One region of the Sphaerotilus microaerophilus genome, then DNA from elsewhere that is predicted to be linked to it. Evidence: predicted binding sites of a transcription regulator. Region 1 holds the regulator's gene; each other region holds the start of a gene.

Evidence for each region. The regulator sigma-54, encoded in region 1, starts transcription at its own class of promoters, with help from an activator protein. The targets are predictions, from matches to a motif close to TGGCANGNAANCTGCTTT.
Region 2: glnA (type I glutamate--ammonia ligase) is a predicted target of sigma-54. The motif match lies at 2,436-2,453, and genes of this name have one in related genera.
Region 3: NGK70_RS16950 (HoxN/HupN/NixA family nickel/cobalt transporter) is a predicted target of sigma-54. The motif match lies at 2,343-2,360, and genes of this name have one in related genera.

Annotation. Positions count from the first base shown of each region.
Region 1 is NZ_AP025730.1:327,846-331,920, forward strand. Features, by position in the region: gene hpaR (homoprotocatechuate degradation operon regulator HpaR) at 23-565, shown strand; gene NGK70_RS01505 (hypothetical protein) at 626-940, opposite strand; gene NGK70_RS01510 (RNA polymerase factor sigma-54) at 1,099-2,727, opposite strand; gene lptB (LPS export ABC transporter ATP-binding protein) at 2,782-3,540, opposite strand; gene lptA (lipopolysaccharide transport periplasmic protein LptA) at 3,594-4,075, opposite strand, start outside.
Region 2 is NZ_AP025730.1:5,806,725-5,810,799, reverse strand. Features, by position in the region: gene NGK70_RS25205 (sterol desaturase family protein) at 1-543, shown strand, start outside; gene NGK70_RS25200 (EI24 domain-containing protein) at 571-1,449, shown strand; gene NGK70_RS25195 (competence/damage-inducible protein A) at 1,530-2,339, shown strand; gene glnA (type I glutamate--ammonia ligase) at 2,539-3,954, shown strand.
Region 3 is NZ_AP025730.1:3,982,061-3,986,135, forward strand. Features, by position in the region: gene clpB (ATP-dependent chaperone ClpB) at 1-1,595, opposite strand, end outside; gene nikR (nickel-responsive transcriptional regulator NikR) at 1,749-2,261, shown strand; gene NGK70_RS16950 (HoxN/HupN/NixA family nickel/cobalt transporter) at 2,393-3,238, shown strand; gene NGK70_RS16955 (DUF2946 family protein) at 3,322-3,717, shown strand; gene NGK70_RS16960 (copper chaperone PCu(A)C) at 3,940-4,075, shown strand, end outside.

The DNA of each region.
Region 1 (4,075 bases):
CATTATTCACTAAGATGTGAGCATGTCAACCGCTGGCCAACCCTTATCGCCCGGCGCGGATCCCGCTCCGTCGCCCGCCGCAGCCGCCGATCCGGCCGGTCCGGCCGAGTTGCGCCGCGCCGGCTTCACCCATCGCAACCTGCCGCTGCTGCTGCTGCATGCACGCGAGAGCGTGATCGGGCACTTCCGCCCGGTCCTGAACGCGCACGGCATCACCGAGCAGCAGTGGCGCATCGTGCGCGCGCTGCTGGAGCGCGGGCCGCTGGAGCCGCGCCAGATCGGCGAGGTCTGCCGCATCTCCAGCCCCAGCCTGGCGGGGGTGCTGGCGCGCATGGACGACCTGGGGCTGGTCACGCGCGAGCGCCTGGCGCATGACCAGCGCCGTGTGCGGGTGAGCCTGACCGAACGCGCCCGCGTGCTGGCCGCCACGCTGGCGCCGCAGATCGAGGCGGTCTACGAGGCGATCGAGACGCACATCGGGCGCGATTTCATCGAACGTTTCTACACCACGCTCGACGAGCTGATCGGCCTGCTCGGCGAACTGCCGCCCGTGGACGCCGACTGATCGGCGCAGCCGGCCCGCCGCCGGTCTGCCGGCACAGGTCAAGAGCAGGTCAAACGCGGGTCAGAAGCCCGCTGGCGGGGCTGGCGTGCGACCGATGGGCAGCTCGCCCGCGGTGGGGACGCGCCACTCGGGCGCCGATCGGGCCTGCCCGGCCTGCCGCTGGACACGCGCCTCGGCATCGGTTGCGTGCACGAAATCGTTCCCCAGTTGCACCAGCTCGGTGCTGCCGCAGGAGCGGCACAGGCTCAGCACCGCCCGGGCGTACTCGGGCGGGCCGAGCAGCAGCCCCACGTCGACGGCCTCGCCGAGCTCGTGCAGCAGCAGGTCGTGGATGCGCTGGGCGATGCGCAGGCGGTTCTGGGCAGAAGGTTCCATGGCTTGTTGTGCTCCCGAAAGCCATGGTTCCATGCAGGTGGCGTGCCGCGCCATTGAGGCAAACACGCAAATTTGAAGCAATCCGTATCCGGGCGATGCCTGCGTCGGGCGCGGTGTGGCATCTGCACGGGCCGGCGGCTGCCGACCCGTCGAGAGGTTCAGATCGCCTTGCGCAGGTTCGCGGGCGCGATCTTGAGCGCCTCGCGGTACTTGGCCACCGTGCGCCGCGCCACCTGGATGCCCTGTTCCTCCAGCATCTGGCTGAGCTGGCTGTCCGACAGCGGCTTCTTGGCGTCCTCGGCGCTGACGAACTGCTTGATCAGCGCACGCACCGCCGTGGAGCTGGCGTTGCCACCGGCCTCGGTGTTCAGCGAGGAGCCGAAGAAGTACTTCAGCTCGAAGGTGCCGAAGGGCGTGTTCATGTACTTGGCCGTCGTCACCCGCGAGATGGTGGACTCGTGCAGGCCCAGCTCGTCGGCGATCTCGCGCAGCACCAGCGGCTTCATCGCGATCTCGCCGTGGGTGAAGAAGCCCTTCTGCCGTTCGACGATGGCCTGCGAGACGCGCTGGATGGTGTCGAAGCGCTGCAGGATGTTCTTGACGAACCAGCGCGCCTCCTGAAGCCGGGCCGACAGGTTGGCGCCACCCTCGTCGCCGGTGCGCTGGCTGCGGTGCTGGCGCAGCACCTGGGCGTAGAGGTCATTGATGCGCAGCTTGGGCATCACGTCCGGGTTGAGCACCACCTTCCAGCCGCGGCCGGACTTCTGCACGATCACGTCGGGCACGACGATGTTGGCCTCGGCGCGGGTGAAGCGCCGCCCCGGCTTGGGCTCCAGCGCAACGATCAGCGCCTGCGCCTCGCGCACGGTGTCTTCACTGGCGCCGGTGATGGCCATCAGGCGCTTGAGGTCCCGCTTGGCCAGCGCTTCGAGCTGGCCGCGACAGATCGCCAGGGCGGCGTCGCGCGCCTCGGAATCGGGCAGGTCACGCAGCTGCAGCTGCAGGCACTCGCAGAGGTCGCGTGCGCCCACACCCGCCGGCTCCAGGTTCTGCAGCCAGCCCAGCGCGCAGCGCAGGCGGTCGAGCAGGTCCTCGCGCAGCGTCAGGGCTGCCTCGGCCGCCGCCTGGGGATCGGCCGCAGGGTCGGCCGGGTTGCCCAGCTCCAGGATCAGCGCCAGACGCTCGGCCACTTCTTCGAGCGCGTCGGCCAGGTAGCCGTCCTCGTTGAGCGAGTCGATCAGCGTCTCGACCAGCAGCATGTCCTCGGGCGCCAGGCGCATGCCCAGCAGCTGTTCGCGCAGGTGGTCGGGCAGGCTGGGGGCCACGGTGTTGCGCTCGGTCCAGTCGCTGTCCTCGTCGTCGGGGGCGGCATTGCGGCTGGCGGGGGCTTCGGCCCGGCCGTCGAAGTCCTCGCGCTCGGTGCCGTTCTCCCAGTCTTCACGGTCGCCACCGTTGAAGTCCAGCGGCTCCATGCCCGGGGCATCGCCGTCGGCCGGGCTGGCGGCCTCGCTGCCGAGCGTGTCGCTGCCGCCGTCCCAGGGCGTGTCGGCGGCTCCTTCGGCCGGCGCGGACGGCGCCGCCACCTCGGCCGGCGTCGCCCCTGCGGCGCTGCTGTCGCCCGTGGCGCTGCCGTCGTCGTCGACCTCCAGGAAGGGGTTCTGTTCGAGCATCTGCTCGACTTCCTGGTGCAGCTCCAGCGTGGAGAGCTGCAGCAGCCGGATCGACTGCTGCAGTTGCGGGGTCAGCGCCAGGTGCTGTGACAGGCGGACCTGCAGGGAGGGTTTCACGAAGGGGTCCTCGTCTTCACGGATTCAGTGGGGTCTGGGAACAGCGCTGCACGTTCACATGCGGAAGTGCTCGCCCAGGTAGACCTTGCGCACATCGGGGTTGTCGACGATGTCGGTGGGCGTGCCCTCGGCCAGCACGCGGCCCTCGCTGATGATGTAGGCGCGGTCGCAGATGCCCAGCGTCTCGCGCACGTTGTGGTCGGTGATCAGCACGCCGATGCCGCGCGCCTTCAGGAAGCCGATGATGCGCTGAATCTCGATCACCGCGATCGGGTCGACGCCGGCAAAGGGCTCGTCGAGCAGGATGAAGCGCGGCTGGGTGGCCAGCGCCCGGGCGATCTCGACGCGGCGGCGCTCGCCGCCCGACAGCGCCGGCGCCGGGCTGTTGCGCAGCCGCTCGATCGACAGGTCGGCCAGCAGGGCATCGAGCAGCTGCTCGATGCGCGCGGCGGGGTAGGGCCGGCCACGCTCGTCGAGCTGGAGCTCCAGCACGGCGCGGATGTTCTCCTCCACCGTCAGGCGGCGGAAGATCGACGCCTCCTGCGGCAGGTAGGACAGGCCCATGCGGGCACGCTGGTGGATCGGCAGGCGCTCCACCGGCAGGCCGTCGATGCGGATCTGCCCGGCATCGGCACGCACCAGCCCGACCAGCATGTAGAAGCTCGTGGTCTTGCCCGCGCCGTTGGGCCCGAGCAGGCCGACCACCTCGCCGCTGTGCACCGCCAGGTGCACGTCCTTGACCACCAGCCGCGCGCCGTAGCGCTTCTGCAGGCCCTCGGCCTCCAGTCGGGTGGCCCCGCTGGGCGCGCTGATGGCGCCGGCCCCGGCAGGCAATGCGGCTGCACCGGCCGCCGGCAGTGCCGCCGTCAACGGCCGCCCTCGCTTGCACGCGGCGTCACGGTGCCGCGCACGCGGCCGCTACCGCCTGTGCCTCCGCCCTGCACCTCGAAGACATCGCGGGCGTTGTCGTAGACGATGAGCTCGCCATTCACCTGGTCGGCCAGTACGCCGGCGCGCAGCAGGCGGACCTGGGCGCGCTGCAGCAGGCGCACCACCTGCGCACCGGCGTCGTACTCGACGCGCTGCGCCTGGCCCTCGATCCACTCGTCCACGCCGTCGCGCTTCTGGCGGAACTGCACCAGCGGCGCCGCGGCCGAACCCTCGGCGACGGCCACCTGGCCCTGCGGCGTCTCGCGCAACTCGACCTGGGCAGCCTTGATCTGCATCGTGCCCTGGTTGACCTCGACGCCACCGCTGAGCAGCTGCACCCGGCGCTTGCCGTCGATGCGCACCTGGCCGGCGTCGAACTGCAGCGGCTGGGTACGGTCACCGCGCTCGGCCTGGGCCG
Region 2 (4,075 bases), 550 kb from region 1:
CTGGACTTCGCCGATTACTGGATCCACCGCGCCCAGCACCGGTTCGACTGGTGGTGGGCCCTGCACGCGCTGCACCACAGCCAGCGCCAGATGACGATGTGGACCGACAGCCGCAACCACCTGCTTGACCTGCTGATCGTCGATGCGCTGCTGGTGCAGCTCGGCCACGCCATCGGCATGGCGCCGGGGCAGTTCGTCGCGGTGGTGGCCTGTACGCAACTGGTCGAGAGCCTGTCGCACGCCAACCTGCGGCTGCCGTTCGGCCGCCTGGGTGAGCGGCTGCTGGTCGGGCCGGCCTTCCACCGCCTCCACCATGCGATCGGCCTGGGGCACGAATCGGCCGGGCAGGGCACGCTGGGCGGGCACAACTTCGGCATCCTGCTGCCCTGGTGGGACCAGCTCTTCGGCAGCGCGAGCTTCGTTCGCGATCCGGGGCCTACGGGTATCCGCGACCAGCTGCCGGAGAACGGGGGGCGCGACTATGGCCAGGGGTTCTGGGCGCAGCAGCGCCTGGGCCTGCTGCGGCTGATCGGCCGCGCCTGATCCCTGCGGCCGGGCTATGCTGCGCGGATGTTGAGCAAAGTCCTGGATGCCTTCTGGCGTGCCGCTGCGTACTGTTTCCATCCGCGGGTGATCCTGCTGTCGCTGCTGCCGGTGGCGGTGGCTGGAGCGGCGGGTTTCGCGCTGGCCTGGTTCTACTGGGAGCCGGCGGTGGAGGCGGTGCGGCTCGGCCTGGAGCGGCTGCCGCTGCTGGCGCCGGTCATGCAGTGGCTCAATGAAATGACCAACGGCGTGTTCCGCTCGGTGGTCGGGCCGCTGGTGGTGGTCGCCCTGGCGGTGCCGGTGGTGCTGATCGCCGCCATGCTGCTGGTGTCGGCCTTCATGGGCACGGCGCTGGTGAGCCTGGTGGCCAAGCGCCGCTTCCCGACGCTGGAGCGCCGCTACGGCGGCTCCTGGTGGCGCGGCGCGGTCGGCATGACCGGCGCCACCGGGATCGCGGTGCTGGCGCTGGTCGTGTCGCTGCCGTTCTGGCTCATCCCGCCGCTGGCGCTGCTGCTGCCGCCGCTGATCTGGGGCTGGCTGAGCTACCGCGTGATGAGCTACGACGCCCTGGCCGAGCACGCCAGCGCCGACGAGCGCCACGAGATCATGCGCCAGCAGCGCACGCCGCTGTTCGTGATGGGGCTGGTCACCGGCTACCTGGGCGCGGCGCCCTCGCTGGTCTGGGCCACCGGCGCGATGGCGCTGCCGATGATGCCGCTGCTGCTGCCCCTGTTCGTCTGGCTCTACACGCTGGTGTTCGCCTTCGCGGCGCTGTGGTTCACCCACTACGCGCTGGCCGCCCTTGATGAGCTGCGCCGGGCCCGTCTGGGCGAGCTGCTGCCATCGGCCAGCCCGGCCGATGGGGCCATCCGGCCCTCGGCCGGCAGCGCATCGGCGGCGCCCTGAGTAGCGGCACCCGAGCGCGCCCTGCACCCGCCCGCTGCCACCCGCCATCCTGCCCCTGCGCACCTGAGCAACCTCTGCACATGAACTTCGGCCTCATCATCATCGGCGACGAGATCCTTTCAGGCAAACGGCAGGACAAGCACCTCGCCAAGGTCATCGAGCTGCTCGGCGCGCGCGGCCTTTCGCTGGCCTGGGCGCAGTACCTGGGCGATGAGCCGGTGCGCATCACCGCGGCACTGCGCACGGCCTTCGCCAGCGGCGACGTGGTGTTCTCCTGCGGCGGCATCGGCGCCACACCGGACGACCACACCCGCCAGTGTGCCGCTGCCGCGCTGGACCGGCCGCTGGCGCTGCACCCGCAGGCGCGCGAGCTCATCATGGCGCGGGTGCGCAAGCTGGCCGTCGAGCAGGGCTGGACGGCCGACCCGGACCACCCCGACACGATCCACCGGCTCAACATGGGCGTGTTCCCCGAGGGGGCGACGATCATCTCCAACCCCTACAACCAGATCCCGGGCTTCTCGGTGGGCGAGGTGCACTTCGTGCCGGGCTTCCCGGTCATGGCGCACCCGATGATCGAGGCGCTGCTGGACGGCCGCTACGCCCACCTGCACGGTGGTGGGGCGCAGCAGGAGCGCTCGGTGATCGTCTACGGCGCCATGGAGGCCAGCCTGACGCCGCTGATGATCGACGTCGAGGCGCGCTTTCCCGGCATCAAGGTGTTCAGCCTGCCCAGCGTCGACCACCCGGAGCACGGCCGTCACATCGAGCTGGGCGTCAAAGGCCGGGGCGAGACACTGCTCTCGGCCTATGCAGCCCTCCTGGCCGGGTTGCGCAGCCGAGGCGTTCCCTTGGGCCCTGAAATGGTGCGAGGCACCGGCGATCAATAGCGCCAATGTGGTGCATTCATAGATCCAATTTGGTGCATGGCTCGTTTGGGCGCTTTCCTCAGAGGTATTGACGGTCGCGCCCCACCAGGCAGTGGCGGGCACGCTTTCTGCTAAATTGCCGGTCGGCCCAGCGCCGGTCCTGCCGGCAAGCAAAACGCCAATTCTTCAACCGAATTCCCACTCTCGTTAGGAGCCTCTGATGGCCAAGACCGTCGCCGACGTGATGACGATGGTGAAGGAAAACGAAGTCAAGTTCATCGACTTCCGTTTCACCGACACCCGCGGCAAGGAGCAACACGTCTCCGTGCCGATTTCCCACTTCGATGAAGACAAGTTCTCGTCGGGCCACGCCTTCGACGGCTCCTCCATCGCCGGCTGGAAGGGGATTGAAGCCTCCGACATGCTGCTGATGCCGGATCCGAACACGGCCAACATCGATCCGTTCTTCGAAGAGCCGACGCTGATCCTGACCTGCGACGTGATCGACCCCGCCGACGGCAAGGCCTATGAGCGCGACCCGCGCTCGCTGGCCAAGCGCGCCGAGGCCTACATGCGTTCGACCGGCCTGGGCGACACCGCCTTCTTCGGCCCGGAACCCGAATTCTTCGTGTTCGACAGCGTGCGCTGGAGCGCCGACATGTCCGGCTGCTTCGTCTCGGTCGAGTCCGAGGAAGCCGCCTGGAACACCGGCAAGGACTACGAGCACGGCAACAAGGGCTTCCGCCCGACCGTCAAGGGCGGCTACTTCCCCGTGCCCCCGGTCGACAGCGGCCAGGACATGCGCTCGGAGATGTGCCTGATCCTGGAAAGCCTGGGCATCCCGGTCGAAGTGCACCACCATGAAGTGGCGAACGCCGGCCAGATGGAAATCGGCACCCGCTTCAGCACGCTGATCGAGCGCGCCGACTGGGTCCAGCTGCAGAAGTACGTCATCCACAACGTGGCGGGCGCCTACGGCAAGACGGCCACCTTCATGCCCAAGCCCATCGTCGGCGACAACGGCAGCGGCATGCACGTGCACCAGTCGGTCTGGAAGGACGGCAAGAACCTGTTCGCAGGGGACGGCTACGCCGGCCTGAGCGACTTCGCGCTGTACTACATCGGCGGCATCATCAAGCACGCCCGTGCGCTGAACGCGATCACCAACCCCGGCACCAACAGCTACAAGCGCCTGGTCCCGGGCTACGAAGCCCCGGTGAAGCTGGCCTACTCGGCCAAGAACCGCTCGGCCTCGATCCGCATTCCGTACGTCGCGAACCCGAAGGGCCGTCGCGTGGAAGCCCGCTTCCCGGATCCCCTGATGAACCCGTACCTGGGTTTCGCCGCGCTGCTGATGGCCGGCCTGGACGGCGTCGAGAACAAGATCCACCCGGGCGAAGCCGCCACGAAGGATCTGTACCACCTGCCGCCGGAAGAAGACGCGCTGATCCCGACCGTGTGCTCGAGCCTGGAACAGGCCCTCGAGAACCTGGACAAGGACCGCGGCTTCCTGACCAAGGGCGGCGTGTTCACCGATGCCTACATCGACGCCTACATCGACCTGAAGATGCAGGAAGTCCAGCGCATGCGCATGACGACCCACCCGATCGAGTTCGACATGTACTACGCACTGTGAGGTGTGCCGGTGGCGGGCCTGGGCCTGCCACCCTCGCACCATCCAGAAAAAAGGACGGCCTGCGGGCCGTCTTTTGCATGGTGCCGGGCCGCTTGCCAGGCTTGGCGGTCCGGCTTGTCTA
Region 3 (4,075 bases), 2.4 Mb from region 1:
GTGCGCAGCAGCTGCGGACCCTGGCCGCCCTTGGCCTTGCCGGCCTCCTTGGCCTGGGCCTCCTTCAGGCGCTTCTCCAGCTCGGGCAACTTGCCGTACTGCAGCTCGGCGACCTTGTTGAAGTCACCCTTGCGCTTCCATTCCTCGATCTGCAGCTTGATCTGCTCGATGTCCTTGCGCACCTGGTCGGAACCCTGCGCCGAGGCCTTCTCGGACTTCCAGATCTCTTCCAGGTCGGCGTACTCACGCTCCAGCTTGCCGATCTCTTCCTCGATCAGGCCCATGCGCTTGATGGACGCCTCGTCCTTCTCCTTGCGCACGGCCTCGCGCTCGATTTTCAGCTGGATCATGCGGCGGTCGAGCCGGTCCATCACCTCGGGCTTGCTATCGATCTCGATCTTGATCTTGGCCGCCGCCTCGTCGATCAGGTCGATCGCCTTGTCGGGCAGGAAACGGTCGGTGATGTAGCGGTGGCTGAGTTCGGCCGCGGCCACGATGGCCGGGTCGGTGATCTCCACGCCGTGGTGCACCTCGTACTTTTCCTGCAGGCCACGCAGGATGGCGATCGTCGCCTCCACGCTGGGCTCGTCGACCAACACTTTCTGGAAGCGGCGCTCCAGCGCGGCGTCCTTCTCGACGTACTTGCGGTACTCGTCCAGCGTGGTCGCGCCGATGCAGTGCAACTCGCCACGCGCCAGCGCCGGCTTGAGCATGTTGCCGGCGTCGATGGCGCCCTCGGCCTTGCCCGCGCCCACCATGGTGTGCAGCTCGTCGATGAACAGGATGATGCGCCCCTCGTCCTGGGCCACTTCCTTGAGCACGCTCTTGAGGCGCTCCTCGAACTCGCCGCGGTACTTGGCGCCGGCCAGCAGGCCCGCCATGTCCAGCACCAGCACGCGCTTGTCCTTGAGCGTCTCGGGCACCTCGCCGTTGACGATGCGCTGCGCCAGGCCTTCGACGATGGCGGTCTTGCCCACGCCGGGCTCGCCGATGAGCACCGGGTTGTTCTTGGTGCGCCGCTGCAGCACCTGGATGGCACGGCGAATCTCGTCGTCGCGGCCGATCACCGGGTCGAGCTTGCCCAAGCGGGCGCGTTCGGTGAGGTCGAGCGTGTACTTCTTGAGCGCCTCGCGCTGGCCCTCGGCTTCGGCCGAATCCACCTTGGCGCCGCCGCGCACCGCGTCGATGGCGGCTTCCAGCGCCTTGCGGGTGAGGCCGGCGCTGCGCGCGGCCTGGGCCAGATCGGTCTTGGCGTCGGCCAGCGCCAGCAGCAGCATCTCGCTGGCGATGAACTGGTCACCGCGCTTGCTGGCTTCCTTCTCGGCGCCCTGTAGCAGCGTGACCAGGTCCCGCCCGGGCTGCAACTCACCGCCCTGTACCGGGGCGATGCGCGACAGCGCGGCGTCGGCCGCGTCTTCCAACGCGCGCAGATTGACCCCGGCGCGCTGCAGCAGCGAGCGTGGGCCGTCGGCCTGCTGCAGCATCGCCTTCAGCAGGTGCGCCGGTTCGATGTAGGGGTGGTCGGACTGGTTCGCAAGGCTCTGGGCATCGGCCAGGGCCTGTTGCAGCAGGGTGGTGAGCTTGTCGGCACGCATGGGAATCCTCCGGGTTGACGGGGATTTGAGGGACGCCGCACGCATTTCAAGGCCTGCCAGATCAAGGCGGATGCAGGAGGTGGGCCCCAGTGCGCCGCTATCCTCGGCGCAGCCCGCGCCCACCGCGCCATCCACCGCAAGGAGCCGTCCCCGATGAAACGCCTGACGATGTCCCTCGACGACGACCTGGCCGACGCCTTCGAGGCCCTGGTGCGCGAGCGTGGCTACGAGAACCGCTCCGAGGCCTTCCGCGACCTGCTGCGCGAGCACCTCGGCCAGGAGCGCCGCCAGGCCCGGCCCGACGGGCCCTGCATCGCCACGCTCAGCTACCTCTACGACCACCACCAGCGCCAGCTGGCGATGCGGCTGACCGACATGCAGCACGAGCATCACGAGCTGACCATCGCGACCACCCACGCCCACCTCGATCACGACCTGTGCATCGAGGTGGCCATCCTGCGCGGGCGCACCGACGCGGTGCAGGACTTCGCGCAGTCGGTCATCGCCCAGCCTGGAGTGAGCCACGGCCAGCTGCATCTGGTGCCGGTGTCGATCCACCACCACCATGGTCACGACCACCTTGTGCCGGCCTCGGCCCCCCCGGCGCCCCCCGTGGCGGCTGACCAGCAGGCTGCCGATCCGCACACGCCGCCGGACAACTGCTGACCAGGGGTTAACGAGGATCAAACGAAAGGCCGGTGCACCCCAGCCTGGGCACCACGTCGGTTGACCGGCCGTGCCGCCGAATGGCACGATTCATGTATGAAAGGTTGGACGTCTTTCATACACCCACCGCCATGCACGACCTGCCCACCGACTGGAGCGCCCTGTGCGCCCTCGTGTTCCTGCTCGGGATGCGCCACGGCTTCGATGCCGACCACCTGGCGACGATCGACGGTTTCACCCGGTTGGGCGCACGCCAGGGCGCGGCGCACACGCGCTACTGCGGCGCCCTGTTCTCGCTCGGGCACGGCGTGGTGGTGATGGCGATCGCGCTGATCGTGGGGGTCGCGAGCGAGCACTGGACGCCGCCGGAGTGGATCGACCTGTTCGGTGCCTGGGTGTCGATTGCCTTCCTGCTCACCCTGGGCATCGTCAACCTGCGCGTGGTGCTGGCCGCCCCGGCGGGCACGGTGGTCGGTCTGGTCGGCTTGAAGGGCCGGCTTTTGGGCCGCCTGCTCGGCCGGCTCGCGCCCGGACAGGGGCCGGTGGCCGTGGCCGTGGTGGGCGCGCTGTTCGCCCTGTCGTTCGACACGGTCAGCCAGTCGGCCCTGTTTGCCGTCACCGCGGCGCAGTTCGGCGGCGTGGCGCATTCACTGATGCTGGGCGGCCTGTTCGTGCTCGGCATGCTGGCCACCGACGCACTCAATGGCTGGTGGATCGCCCGCCTGATCGCCCGGGCCGACCAGATCGCCGCGCTGGCCTCGCGTGTGATGAGCGTGGCGGTATCGGCCGTCAGCCTGCTGGTGGCCGGCCTGGGCATCGCCAAGCTGAGTTCACCCGCCATCGACGCCTGGAGCGACGGCAAGGAGCTGGCCTTCGGTGCCATCGTGGTCACCGTGATCGCGCTGAGCTACCTCATGGCCCACCTGCTGGCGCGCCGGGTATCTCAAGCGGTCGCCGTCCCGCTGGAGGCCGCCTGACGCAGGGTGGCCGGTGACCTGGAATGGCCCGTCCGGAACGACTGCGACGCCCGGGCGCCAGGCGGCTCCGTACAATGCGGCGCATGATCCTTCGGCATTACCGGACCTGCTTGGCCTGGCTGGGCACCTTGCTGGTCCTGGCGCAGCTGCTGGCGCCTGGTGTGTCCCATGCCCTGCGCCATGCCGACGTGCAGCGCGGCGCGCCGGTGCATGCCCTGCTGGCGGATCTGTGCTCGGTCGTTGCCCCGTCCAACCCGGGTGCCACCGAGGAAGCGCCGCCAGCCTCCACGACGCAGGACTCCGCTTGCGGCTACTGCCTGTATCCGGCGAGCCAGCTGGCTCTGCCAAACGCCACGGCGCCGGACCATCGGCCCGCCCTGCGCGTGGCCACGGTGCAGCCCCATCGCGAGAACCCGGACCGGCCGGCCACCGCGCCCGCCCGGCACCGCAGCCCGCGCGCCCCGCCCCCGCTGGCCTGATCTGGCGAAGCCCGCCTGAACGGGACTGAGCGGGGCGACGCCCCGCCCGTCCGCCCCCGGGCCGAGCGGGTTCCCGCGCCTCACGCCGGTTATGCCGCCGCGTTCCTTCGGCCGATCCAGGTCAGGGTCGCGTCGCATCGGGCGCCGGTTCAGGCCAACCGAGCACGACACCTCCCTTCCAACCGTTCCCTCCGTTCCAATCCTTCGAACAGGACCCTCACCATGAAGCTCAACCAACTCCTCATCGCCGCCACCGCCGCCCTCGCCCTGTGTGGCGCCGCGCAGGCCGAAGTCACCGCCAAGGACGCCTGGGTGCGCGCCACCGTCGCCCAGCAGAAGGCCACTGGCCTCTTCGTGC